DNA from 3 places in the Paenarthrobacter sp. TE3676 genome. Region 3 is predicted to be linked to each of the others. Evidence: riboswitches for the same ligand, from Rfam matches in the RefSeq annotation. Region 3 holds a riboswitch; each other region holds the start of a gene.

The links. Region 3 has a riboswitch for glycine ahead of gcvP (aminomethyl-transferring glycine dehydrogenase). Riboswitches for the same ligand answer to the same signal wherever they lie in the genome.
Region 1: it holds a riboswitch for glycine, as region 3 does, so the genes downstream of both, gcvP (aminomethyl-transferring glycine dehydrogenase) here and gcvP (aminomethyl-transferring glycine dehydrogenase) in region 3, are expected to answer to the same signal.
Region 2: it holds a riboswitch for glycine, as region 3 does, so the genes downstream of both, cycA (D-serine/D-alanine/glycine transporter) here and gcvP (aminomethyl-transferring glycine dehydrogenase) in region 3, are expected to answer to the same signal.

What each region holds. Positions count from the first base shown of each region.
Region 1 is NZ_JBWBQU010000007.1:5,399-9,670, reverse strand. Features, by position in the region: gene speB (agmatinase) at 1-386, opposite strand, end outside; gene ACZ881_RS16480 (PucR family transcriptional regulator) at 574-2,088, shown strand; glycine riboswitch at 2,163-2,261, shown strand; gene gcvP (aminomethyl-transferring glycine dehydrogenase) at 2,399-4,272, shown strand, end outside.
Region 2 is NZ_JBWBQU010000002.1:48,314-52,585, reverse strand. Features, by position in the region: gene ACZ881_RS04095 (prolyl oligopeptidase family serine peptidase) at 1-665, opposite strand, end outside; gene ACZ881_RS04090 (FAD/NAD(P)-binding protein) at 725-2,674, shown strand; glycine riboswitch at 2,749-2,847, shown strand; gene cycA (D-serine/D-alanine/glycine transporter) at 2,999-4,272, shown strand, end outside.
Region 3 is NZ_JBWBQU010000011.1:122,595-126,866, forward strand. Features, by position in the region: gene ACZ881_RS21765 (cyclodeaminase/cyclohydrolase family protein) at 1-512, shown strand, start outside; gene ACZ881_RS21770 (MFS transporter) at 588-2,138, opposite strand; gene ACZ881_RS21775 (TetR/AcrR family transcriptional regulator) at 2,211-2,750, shown strand; glycine riboswitch at 2,844-2,941, shown strand; gene gcvP (aminomethyl-transferring glycine dehydrogenase) at 3,123-4,272, shown strand, end outside.

The DNA of each region.
Region 1 (4,272 bases), on a different contig from region 3:
GTGTGGTCGCCGCCGATGGAGATGAGCCGCTTGTCCTCGCTGATCAGGGGCAAGGCCTGCTCCTCGATTTCACGGACGGCCCGGGTGATGTCGTAGGGGGTGCAGGCGATGTCGCCGGCGTCCACTACCTGGGCTTCGTACACCGGTTCAACGTCGAGCTCCGGGTGGTACCCCGGGCGGAGGAGGCGGGAGGCTTCGCGGACTGCGGCGGGTCCGAAGCGGGCGCCGGGCCGGAAGGAGGTTCCGCCGTCGAACGGGACGCCGACGATCGCAATGTCGTAGTCCGGGACGCGGTCGATTTGGGGGAGACGGGCGAAAGTACCGAGGCCTGCATACCGGGGGACTTTGGTGGCGTCGACAGGGCCGATGGGCTTGTGCGTTGTCATTGACGGATCCTTGGGTTGAGGGGTGCTCGCCGTTGAGCGGGAAGTAAGTAATTCCATTCTTGGTGACGCGGATCACTCCGGATAGCGCTACATTGACTACAAATAGTTGAGGCGTTTAGACGAATGTCTAAGTGCCCCGGAACGTGGCGGCAAGACCGCCGGAAACGCAAGGGAACCGGAGCGCACAATGGCAATCACCGTGGGCGAACTCGTGGCTGAACCGCAGCTGGGACTCACCCTCCTGGCAGGAGCGGCAGGCCTCGAAAACCGCATTACCTGGGCTCACACGTCGGACCTTCCCAGGCTGTGGGAGTGGGTCACGGGCGGCGAACTCATGATGACCAACGGCCTGTCGATTCCCGCCGACGCCGAGGGCCAAGTGGCGCTCGCAGAGGCCTTGATGGACAGCGGCGCCAGCGCCTTGGCGATCGGCGAGAAAATGCATGCACCGCCGCTCACCGCGGAATTCATGGAAGCGTGCGAGCAACTCCCGTTGCCCCTGATCAACATCCCGTACCCGCTGCCGTTCATCGCGATCGCCCGGTCGGTGGCCGAGTCCTCCTTGCTCGAAGAATCCCGTCGGCTGCGGCAGACTGCCCGCGTCTACGATCTGCTCCGCACCGCCGGAGCCTCCGAAGACCACTGGCAGAGCCTGGTCCAGCGGCTGGCGACCGAGCTCGACGCGGACCTGTTCGTGGTGGACCGCCGCTGCCTCCATCCCTGGCACCCGGACGGTCAGGCGCTCCCGGTGTTCCTCTCCGAGGAGTGGGCGCCGCTGTCGGGGCAAGTGTCCCTCGCGGGAAAGAACTTCCAGTGGCATCGCATCCGCGGCAGGCACGTCCTCACCATGGACATTCCTACCCATGCCAACGCGCTCCTGGTGGTGCTGCCCAACAGCGAACCGCACCCGGACGCCGTCGTGCTTCTCCACGCCGCAACCGTGCTGGGACTGCAGCTTTCGCGCATCGTTTTGTCGCTGGAAGGCCGCCACCGGCTGGCCGGCGAGTTCCTCCTGCAGGCAATGGACGGACGCTTGGGCGTGGCCGAAATGGAGAGCCGGCTGGCAGCTTTCGAGGTTTCGCCCCAGGATTTCCTGCTCGCCTCACTGACGGCGGACGCCGCGGACAAAGCGGCGGACGACGGCGGCAGGCTGGCGAACGTGCACATCGAACTGTGGCGGCACGGGGTTGCGTCCGCGTCCTTGAAGCGGAACAACAGGCTCCATGTGGTGGTCCCGGCAGACGTGCCTGACGATGTCCTGATGCACTGTGCCGGCGTGGAAACCACGATCGGGATCAGCGCGCCGGCGGCCGTTGCGAACATCCAACGGGCGCTGCAGGAGTCCCTCTGGGCGCTCGGTTCCGCCCGCGCCAACAACCAAGGGCTGGCCCGCTATGCGGAGGGGCCCTCATGGCTGGGACTCACCGGTTTTGAGGAAGGAACCGCCCTGGTCCGGCGTCTTTTGGGTCCGATTTTCGACTACGAGCAGAGCCAGGAAGGTGATCTCATTGTCACCTTGAGGACGTATTTGGACTCGCAGCGGTCGTGGCAGAAGACTGCTTCAGCATTGTTCGCGCACCGACAAACCATCATCTACCGGATGCGGAAAATCGGCGAACTGACAGGGCTGGACATGGGTGAAACGTCCACCGTCGCCCAACTGTGGTTCGCTCTGCAGATCCATGAAGCGATGCATCAGTAGCCACACCTTGCTTGCGCTCCTTCAAAACAACCAGCTATGGTGTGAAGCGTGTCACTCACGTGATGCAACGCTTTTGATCTGCGGCGGGAGAGTCCTGCCGGTACATCCAGTCAGGCGCCGTAGGAGCAAATCCTCCCCAGGAATCTCTCAGGCCCATGTACCGCCGCGGTTAGGCAACTCTGGAAAGCAGTCCGGGTAACCGGGCTCACCGACGGTGCAAGCAGGCAACCATTCCTGCGGAATCTCTCAGGTCCAATACAGAGCGGGGAGGAACCCCACATCATCGTGGCGCTCACTGGGCGCCTGAATCATGGAGTTCCTCTTGACTGTTCAATCAACCCCCACCGCCTTCGCGGACCGGCACATCGGCGCCCGCCGCCAAGCCGACGTTGACACCATGCTCAAGGCCATCGGCTACGACTCTGTCGACGGCTTGGTAGACGTCGCCGTTCCCGATTCCATTCGCCAGGACACTGCCCTGAAGCTGCAGGACGCCCTCACCGAGGTGCAGGTCCTCGCCGAGCTCCGCAAGCTCGCTTCCAAGAACAAGACCGCTGTGCAGATGATCGGCCAGGGCTACTACGACACCGTCACACCCCCGGTCATTCGCCGCAACATCCTTGAAGCTCCCGCTTGGTACACGGCCTACACGCCGTACCAGCCGGAAATTTCCCAGGGCCGCCTGGAGGCACTGCTGAACTTCCAGACCATGGTGCAGGACCTCACCGGGCTTCCCGTGGCCAACGCCTCGCTGCTGGACGAAGCCACCGCCGTTGCCGAGGCCGTGCTGCTGATGCGCCGCGCCAACAAGTCCAAGACCGCCAAGGACGGCAAGACGGTCCTCGACGCCGACCTCCTCCCGCAGACCATCGCCATTGTGAAGGGACGCGCCGAGGCGTTGGGCTTCGAGGTTGAGATCGCTGATCTTTCGGCTGGACTTCCCGACGGCGACATCAACGGCATCGTCCTGCAGCAACCCGGCGTTTCCGGGCGCGTGTTCGATCACTCCGGCGTCATCGCTGACGCCAAGGAGCGCGGCGCGCTGGTCACGGTGGCCGCGGATTTGCTGGCGCTCACCCTCATCACGCCCCCGGGCGAGCAAGGTGCGGACCTCGCCGTCGGAACTGCGCAGCGCTTCGGCGTCCCGCTGTTCTTCGGCGGCCCGCACGCCGCGTACATGGCCGTCCGCGAAGGCATGGAACGCACCCTCCCGGGCCGCATCGTTGGGGTCTCCAAGGACAACGCCGGCGTCCCTGCTTACCGCCTGGCACTGCAGACCCGCGAGCAGCACATCCGTCGCGAGAAGGCGACGTCCAACATCTGCACCGCGCAGGCACTGCTCGCGATCGTAGCCTCGATGTACGCCGTCTACCACGGCCCGGAAGGCCTGAAAGCAATCGCCGAAACCGTCCACGGCCACGCCCGTGTTTTGGCTGCGACCCTGCAGAAGGCCGGCCGCGAACTCGTCTCCGAGGCTTTCTTCGACACCCTCACCGTCCGCGTCCCCGGCAAGGCAGACAAGGTCATCGCCGCCGCTGAAGCCCGCGGCATCAACCTGCGCCTCATCGATGCGGACATCGTTGGCGTCTCCATTGATGAAACCACGACGCCGGAGATCCTCTCCGCGGTAGCCGTCGCCTTCGGTGCCGGTCCGGTAGGGGACGTTACCGGATTCGAATTGCCCGCTGACGTAGTCCGGACATCCGATTTCCTGCAGCACCCGGTGTTCAACACGCACCGTTCCGAGACGCAGCTGTTGCGCTATATCCGCAAGCTGTCGGACCGTGACCTCGCACTGGACCGCACCATGATCCCGCTGGGTTCGTGCACCATGAAGCTGAACGCCACCGCTGAGATGGAGGCGATTTCCTGGCCGGAGTTCGCCTCCATCCACCCGTTCGCTCCGGACCACCAGACCGCGGGTTGGCGCGAGCTGATCGAGGACCTGGAAGCCGACCTCACCGAGATCACCGGCTACGACCAAGTCTCTATCCAGCCGAATGCCGGTTCCCAGGGCGAGCTCGCAGGCTTGCTTGCGATCCGCGGTTACCACCTGTCCCGCGGCGATGAGCAGCGCACTGTTTGCTTGATCCCGGCATCAGCCCACGGCACCAACGCGGCCTCGGCTGTGCTGGCGGGCATGAAGGTGGTTGTGGTGGCGACGGCTGCCGACGGCACGATCGA
Region 2 (4,272 bases), on a different contig from region 3:
GCATAGGAGGACGTAGTTGCGGGGAGCCCATCCGCCGTGCTGGACACAAGCAAAGTGTCGGCATCCAGCCAGCTGACGTTGCCTTTGGCTGTCGGCACGTCAAAGCCACCCTCCACGAAGGTGCGGGACTCGACGTCGAACTCGCGGTGGCGGTCAGCGTCGCCGCCGTCGGGGGAGAGCGAAACCATGGCCAGGCGGTACTCGGAGCCGTCGGCAGGACGGAGGAAGCCGACACCATGGAAGACCCACTCAACGCCTTCGGCGGCGGCAAGGGCGTCGATATCCAGCAGGACGTCCCACTCCGGCTCCTCAGTGAGATAGCTTTCCCACGTAGTTCGACGCCAAAGGCCCTTGGGGTGTTCCTGGTCTTTCCAGAAGTTGTAGTAGAAATCGCCGCGTTTGGAGACCATTGCGATGCGATCGTTGGAGTCGAGGACCTCCAGGATGCCAGCCTCAACGGCCGCGTACTCGGCGTCCTCCAGTAACTCCTCGGTGCGGGCATTCTGCTCGCGGACCCACGCCAGCTGCTCTTCGCCGTGGATGTCCTCAAGCCAAACGTTTTCATCCGTCGGCTCAGGCGCGACGTCCGCTGCATGCCGCGGGCCGGGGGCCGGCGCGGTCTCATTCTCGGGAAGTGGCGACTGATCAGCTTCTGTGGTGGTCATCGCCCCATCCAAGCAACACTCTCCAACAGTAAGCAAGTCACAGGAAGTTAGGCTTGAGCGTGGCTAAATCGCAAACCAACCGTGTTGCCCTGATCGGGGCCGGCCCTCGGGGCACCAGTGTCCTCGAGCGGTTGCTCGCGAACTGGGCTGCGGACAGCCCGCCAGAAACCACCCTTCTCATCGATGTCGTGGACCCTTATCCGGCCGGGTCGGGGCACGTGTGGCAGCCGGAGCAGTCACGCCTCTACTTGATGAACACCCAATCGTTCTATCCCACCCTCATTCCTGAGGACCCTCAACTCGCCCCACCGCTCGCGGGTGGTTCGTTCGATCAGTGGCGCGAGGCCCGCCGCCGTGATGGCAGGGGACTGAACGATGCAGAGAAGGCGGAACTGGCCACCCTCGAATCGCACGACTTCCCCAGCCGCGCACTGTACGGGCGGTACCTGCGCCAAACTTTGGCGGGGCTGCTTGAACGGCTTCCCGACGGCGTCGAGGTCACCTTTCATAAGGCGCTCGCCGTCGCCGCGCAGCCTGTTAAGGGCGAAAAGGAAGACGGGTTCGACGTCGAACTCGACAACGGCGAGACGCTCACCGTCGGTTCCGTGGTCCTCGCTCTGGGCCATATCGAGTCCAGGTTGAACCCGGAGCAGCGGTCCTTTAAGAGCGCCGCGGAGGAGCAGGGCCTGAGGTACTTCCCGCCCGCGCCGCCTGCCGATGTTGATTGGCAGGCCGTGCCTGACAACGAACCCGTGCTGGTCCGGGGCATGGGTCTGAACTTCTTCGATGTCATGGGCCAGTTGACGGAGGGGCGCGGCGGTAAGTTCGTCGAGGCTGGTACGCCTGGCACGGGTATCCTCGAGTACCGGGCTTCTGGGCGGGAGCCCAGGATCATTGCAGCGTCCCGCAGGGGTACCCCTTACCGCGCGAAGGCCGGGTTGGCGGGTTATTACCCCAGCAGCATCACCATGCGCTACCTGACAGAAGATGCGGTGGACCGCTTCCGTGCAGCCGGTATCCAGCCGGGGTTCGATCATGACCTCTGGCCGTTGCTTCACCGGGATGCACTTTGGGCCTATTACTCAACACTTGCGCGGTCTCAGCCCGCCGCGATCAAGGACCCCGCACAGTTCCTCGCCGACCTTGAGGATGCGCTCCAACCGCATGCGCACACCACCGCGAACTGGGAAGTCGAGGTGGGAAACGTCGTGGAAAAACACGTCGTCGCTTCCCGCCGGCTGAACCTGAGGGGGCTCGCGGCGCCGCTCGCTGGGCGGACCTTCGCTTCCCGCCGCGAGCTGGACGCCACCATCACGGCCTACCTTGATGATGATGCCCGACGATCAGCACTGGGCGAGGCGGACCCTGTCAAGATGGCGATCGGTGCCCTCCACACCGGGCGGGCGATCCTCAAATCCGTAGTAGCGGACGGGGGCATCACCGATGAATCGTGGCTGGGTGGTTTGCGCGGCTGGTTCGAATCTTTTGTTGAAGGTCTGGCAAGCGGAGCGCCTGCACTGCGATCGGAGCAGCTGGCCGCTTTGGCGCGTGCCGGCGTCGTGAGTTTCGTGGGACCAGACCCGAAGTTCAGCGTGGACCGCGGTGCCAAAGTGTTCCGGGCGGTTTCGCCGTGGGTCCACGACGCTCCGGTTGAAGCAAGGACTCTTGTGGAGGCGATGTCGCCAGCCAACAGAGTGGGCATCAATCTGTCTCCCCTTCTGGAACAGCTCATGGCCGATGGGCTGGTGCGCACCAAGATCATGATGAGTGTTGAGGGCACGCCCATGCAGACCACGGGCCTTGACGTTGAACCGCATCCTTACAGGCCTCTGGCCGCGAACGGTTCCATCACCAGGAACTTGTATGTCCTGGGCCTCCAATTGTCTGCGTCGCAGTGGGGGACAGCCATTGCCGCTGAGGCCCGTCCGCGTACCGGACCTGCTTACGCGAGCGGCCAGCGAACCCTTCGCGATGCCGACGAGATAGCGCGTAGCATTCTCGGCCGCTAGCGACTCAAGGTTGCGCCGTTGCCCGGCCTTCGCTATGGTGTGAGCTGCATCACTGAGTTGGTGGTGCGCGCTACTGATCTGCGGCGGGAGAGTCCTGCCGGTACATCCCGTCAGGCGCCGTAGGAGCAAACCCTCCCCAGGAATCTCTCAGGCCCATGTACCGCCGCGGCGAGGCAACTCTGGAAAGCAGTCCGGTTACCGGGCTCACCGAAGGTGCAAGCCTTTCTGCCCTGCAGGAAGGCGGAAACTCTCAGGTCCACGTACAGAGCGGGGAGGAACCCGAATCAACGTGGCACCCTGTGCCGCCTGAACGATGGAGTTCCTTTGACGATTCAGCGCCCGCCATCCACTGGTCCAGATTCACCCCACCTCGAGCGACAGCTCAGCAACCGCCACATCCAGCTCATCGCCATCGGCGGAGCAATTGGCACAGGCCTTTTCATGGGATCCGGCAAGACTATTTCTGCTGCCGGCCCGTCCGTCATCTTCGTCTACATGATTATCGGCTTCATGCTCTTCTTCGTCATGCGTGCCATGGGCGAACTTCTGCTGAGCAACCTCAACTACAAGTCCTTTAGCGACTTCTCGGCCGACCTGCTGGGACCCTGGGCCGGCTTTTTCACCGGCTGGACGTATTGGTTCTGCTGGGTCATCACGGGGATCGCGGACGTGATCGCCATCGCCGGGTACTCCCAGGAACTTTGGCCGTCCTTGCCGCTCTGGGTGCCGGGCCTGATCACCATCGGGATCCTCCTGCTCCTGAACCTCGCCACCGTGAAAGCGTTCGGTGAGACCGAGTTCTGGTTCGCCCTCATCAAGATTGTCGCCATCGCGGCGCTCATCATCGTTGGCTTGTTCATGATTTTCAGCGGCTTCCAGTCCGACGCCGGACCGGCCGCCTTCTCCAATCTCTGGAGCCATGGCGGCTTCTTCCCCAACGAATTCATGGGCTTTGTAGCCGGCTTCCAGATCGCCGTCTTCGCATTCGTGGGCATAGAACTCGTGGGCACCACAGCGGCCGAGGCCAAGGACCCCGAGAAGAACCTGCCCAAGGCCATCAACTCCATCCCCATCCGTGTGCTGCTCTTCTACGTCGGTGCGCTGATCATCCTGATGTCCGTTACCCCGTGGACGCAGTTCGCTGCCGGACACAGCCCCTTCATTGCCATGTTCTCGCTGGCCGGTCTCGGCGCAGCGGCCACCATCGTCAACCTCGTGGTGCTGACCTCGGCAATGTCATCGGCAAACTCGGGCATCTACTCAACGTCCCGCATGGTGTTCGGGTTGGCACAGGAAGGTGACGCGCCCAAGGTGTTCGGCGCGCTCTCAGGACGCAAAGTACCCCGGAACGCCCTGTTCCTTTCCTGCGTCCTGCTGCTGTCCGGCGTCGTCCTCATGTATGCAGGCTCGGATATCGGCAAGGCCTTTGACATGGTCACCACGGTGTCCGCTGTCTGCTTCGTCTTTGTTTGGTCCATCATCTTGGCGAGTTATCTGGCCTTCCGGAAGCGTCGTCCGCACTTGCACGACTCTTCGGCGTTCAAGATGCCGGGAGGCGTGGTGATGGTCTGGGTAGTGTTCGCGTTCTTCGCCTTCGT
Region 3 (4,272 bases):
GATATACCGAGGCGGAGGAAGATCAGCGCGAACGGCTCACGGGCATCCACTCCCGGGCGCACGAACTCCGACGAACTGCCCTTCAGTTGGCCGACGACGACGCGTCCGCCTCGAACGCCTTCGGAGCCGCCTTCCGCCTCGACCCCGGTCCGGAGCGCGACGACGCAATACATCAAGCATCCGTCGATGCTGCCAAGGCATCAGCAGTTCTGGGGGAGCGGGCTATTAACGCAGTTGAAGACCTCGGCTGGCTCGCTTCAAACGGCAATTCAGCGCTTATCGCTGACGTCGTGGTGGGCTTCGGAGCCCTCCGCGCAGCCATAGCCGGAGCCCGAACCAACGTGAGTTTCGACCTCGCATCTTTGACCTCCGCAGGCGCCAAACTCGAGGAAGTCCGGGAACAGCACCCGGAGCTATGGAACACGGTCAGCCGGCTCAGTGCCGCCCTCGACAGGATCGACGAACTGACCGCCGGCGTGGACAAAAAAGCGGCGCCGACCGAAGCCATGTAGCTTCAGCCGGCGCCGTGCCCAACTACTGCGCCTTCGGCGCCGTGCCCAACTACTGCGCCTTCGGCGCTGTGCCTACTACTGTGCCTTCGGCACACGCCGGAGTACGACGGCGGCGAGCACTGCCGCACCAGCCATCAGTACCAGCCCAATGGCCGCAGTGATGTGGACGCCGGACTCGAAAGCTGTCCGGGCGGCGACCGTCAGCGCCTCCGACAATGGGGCCGGAAGGGCAGCCGCTGCATCAACCGCACCAGCAAGCGTTTCAGTGGACTTACCGGCCGCTTGCGTGGATACACCGTCCGGAATGACGAGGTTGTGCTGGTAGGAAGCAGTGAGGATCGAGCCAAGCACTGCCGTTCCCAAGAGCGAGCCCAACTCATAGCCGGTCTCGGAAATGGCCGAGGCGGCGCCGGATTTGTCGGCCGGAACGGAGGCCAGGATGAGGTCGTTGGAGATGGTCTCCGCAGCACCAACACCTATTGCGAGTACGGTCAGGGCCGACAACAGGAACACGGGTCCGCTGCCATGGTCACCCACCACCACAATCAGGTATCCCACTCCGCTGAGAGTTAGTCCCGCAGCCACAACGAACCCAGGCTGTACGCGCTTGACCAGCGGCACTACCAGCAGGCCGGCGATGACCGTAGCCAGGAGAGCAGGAATCATTGCAATGCCGGCCTCCATAGGGGACTGGCCCTCAACAAGTTGCAGGTGCTGGGCGAAGAAGTAGATGAAGCCCGTCATGGAGAAGAGGGACAGGACGTTCGCCACGATTGCGGTACTGAACACCTTGTTCTTGAACAATGAGACGTCCAGCATGGGGCTCTCGATCCGCTGCTGGCGGCGGACGAAGATAATGCCCATCACCACGCCGAACCCCATGAAGGCAGCCGCGGACGCCCCGAAGCCGTGAACCGCGAATTCCTTGATGCCGTAAACCAACGGCGCCATGGTGACCACGGACAGGAGAATGCTGGGCACGTCCACCCGGCCGGGATTGGCGTCCTTCGATTCAGGAATCAAGACCCGGCCGAAAGCAAGTAGCGGCAGGAGCAGGAAAGCCGCCACCAGGAACACGGCACCCCACCAGAAGTGCTCCACCAACCAGCCACCGAAGATCGGGCCAAGGGCGGCACCACCGGAGAAACCGGCGGCCCAGACGGCGATCGCGAGCCGACGCCGGTTGGGATCGGTGAAGATGTTCCGGATCAGGGACAGGGTTGATGGCATCAGCATGGCGCCGAAGACGCCCAGGCCCGCGCGGCCGGCGATGAGCCATTCAGCGGAAGGCGCGAAAGCTGTAGCAGCCGAAACCGCTGCGAAGCCCGTGCTGCCGAGCAGGAGCAGCCGGCGTCGTCCGATTCTGTCGCCCAAGTTGCCCATGGACACCAACAATGCTGCGAGGACCAGCGGGTAGGCGTCAACAATCCACAGCAATTGGACGCCGCCCACGTCCAACGAACGGGCGATCTCGGGCAGTGCAAATGTGAGCGCGGTGTTGTCCACGGCCACCAGCAGCACCGGAAACATCAGGAGTGCCAGAGCCGTCCAGTCGCGCCACGGTGCTGCCTGACCCTTAACGGGCTGAGCGGAACGGGGTGCTTGGGTTGATGACGGCGAGAACATGTAACTCACTGTACCGTCCAGACGGTACAGTTTCAAATAGAAGCCCGTAAGCCTTTAGGGAATGATGGACACATGCCACGAAAACCAGTTGCCCGGGACGCCGTCCTGGATGCGTTCGAAGCCCTCCTTATCGAGGTAGGGGAGCGTGCCGCCACGCTCGACGCTGTTGCCAAGCGGGCAGGCGTGTCCAAGGGCGGTCTGCTCTACCACTTCCCCAATAAGGAAGCGCTGATCACGGCCCTTTTGGAGCGCCTGGACCTGCTCGCCGATGAAGATACCGAGCTGATGAAGGCTGCCCCCGATGGTTCGGCCGCCTACTTCATCCGCTCCTCGCTCTGGGCGGATACGCCCATGGACCGGGCCTTCGTCGCTGCCACAAGATTGGCCGAAGTTGCCCACGAGGAAACCCGCCGCAGGTTCGCCGCGATCCAGCAACGGTGGCTGGACGTGCTGGCTGAGGACGTCGGGCCGGAGGTTGCCAAGGCCGTCAGCTACATGGGCGACGGCCTCTATTTCAACGCGATTTTTGAAGGCGGGCAGGAGGGCGGCAACGCCGGGCGGGAGGCCGACGTCGAAATTCTGTTGGGAGTCCTTGAACGGTTGCGGAAGTAGCGGGTCTTCCATTTGCTGCGGGGCGCGGGACGTAGGACAATTAACCCTCGTGGCGTGCCGTACGCGGTGACCACACACAACTGAACATGCCTTTGATCTGCGGCGGGAGAGTCCTGCAAGCAAGTGATGCAGGCGCCGTAGGAGCAAACCCTCCCCAGGAATCTCTCAGGCCCACGCACCGCCGCGGCTAGGCGACTCTGGAAAGCAGCAGGTACTCAACTCACCTTCGGGTGAAGGGAGTGCTGTGCTCACCGACGGTGCAAGCGATGGTTGCTCAGGCAACGCGCGGAAACTCTCAGGTCCAATACAGAGCGGGGAGGAACCCAGCCGCTGTGGCGTACCCAAACGCTGCCCAAGTAATGGAGTTCCTTCGTGACGGTTAGTTCTGCCTCCACCACCTTCGTCGATCGGCATATCGGCGCCCGCCGCCAGGCCGACATTGAGACCATGCTCAAGTCCGTCGGCTACGACACTGTTGATTCGCTGGTCGACACCGCCGTCCCGAACGACATCCGCCAGGAAGTTGCCCTCACCCTGCAGAACGCGTTGAGTGAAGTTGAAGTTCTGACCGAGCTGCGCAAGCTCGCGTCCAAGAACAAGACGGCCGTTCAGATGATCGGCCAGGGCTACTACGACACCGTGACGCCGCCCGTGATCCGTCGGAATATCCTCGAATCCCCGGCTTGGTACACGGCTTACACCCCTTACCAGCCGGAAATCTCGCAGGGCCGCCTCGAGGCGCTCCTGAACTTCCAGACCATGGTCCAGGACCTGGTTGGGCTGCCGATCGCCAACGCGTCCCTACTGGATGAAGCAACCGCAGTGGCCGAAGCCGTCCTCATGATGCGCCGAGCCAACAAGAACAAGGCTGTCCAGGATGGCAAGACCGTCCTCGACGCAGACTGCCTCCCCCAGACCATTGCCATCGTCAAGGGCCGTGCCGAGGCGCTCGGCTTCGAAGTCGAGGTCGCTGACCTTTCCTTGGGTCTCCCGGAAGGTGCCATCAACGGCGTCGTCCTCCAGCAGCCCGGCGTTTCCGGCCGCGTGTTCGATCACTCTGCCGTGATTGCGGACGCCAAGGAGCGCGGTGCGCTGGTTACCGTTGCTGCCGACCTCCTGTCCCTGACCCTCATCATGCCTCCAGGCGAGCAGGGCGCCGACATCGCCGTCGGTTCGGCACAGCGCTTGGGCGTTCCGCTCTTCTTCGGTGGCCCGCACGCCGCCTACATGGCCGTCCAAAAGGGACTGGAGCGTTCCATGCCCGGCCGTTTGGTGGGCGTTTCCAAGGACGACGCCGGTGTCCCCGCCTACCGCTTGGCGCTGCAGACCCGCGAGCAGCACATCCGCCGCGAGAAGGCCACGTCCAACATCTGTACAGCGCAAGCACTGCTGGCCATCGTGGCCTCGATGTACGCCGTTTACCACGGCCCTGAGGGCCTCAAGGCGATCGCCGAAACCGCCCATGGCCACGCCCGCACGCTTGCAGCGTCCCTGAAGGCTGCCGGCGTCGAGGTCCTCCACG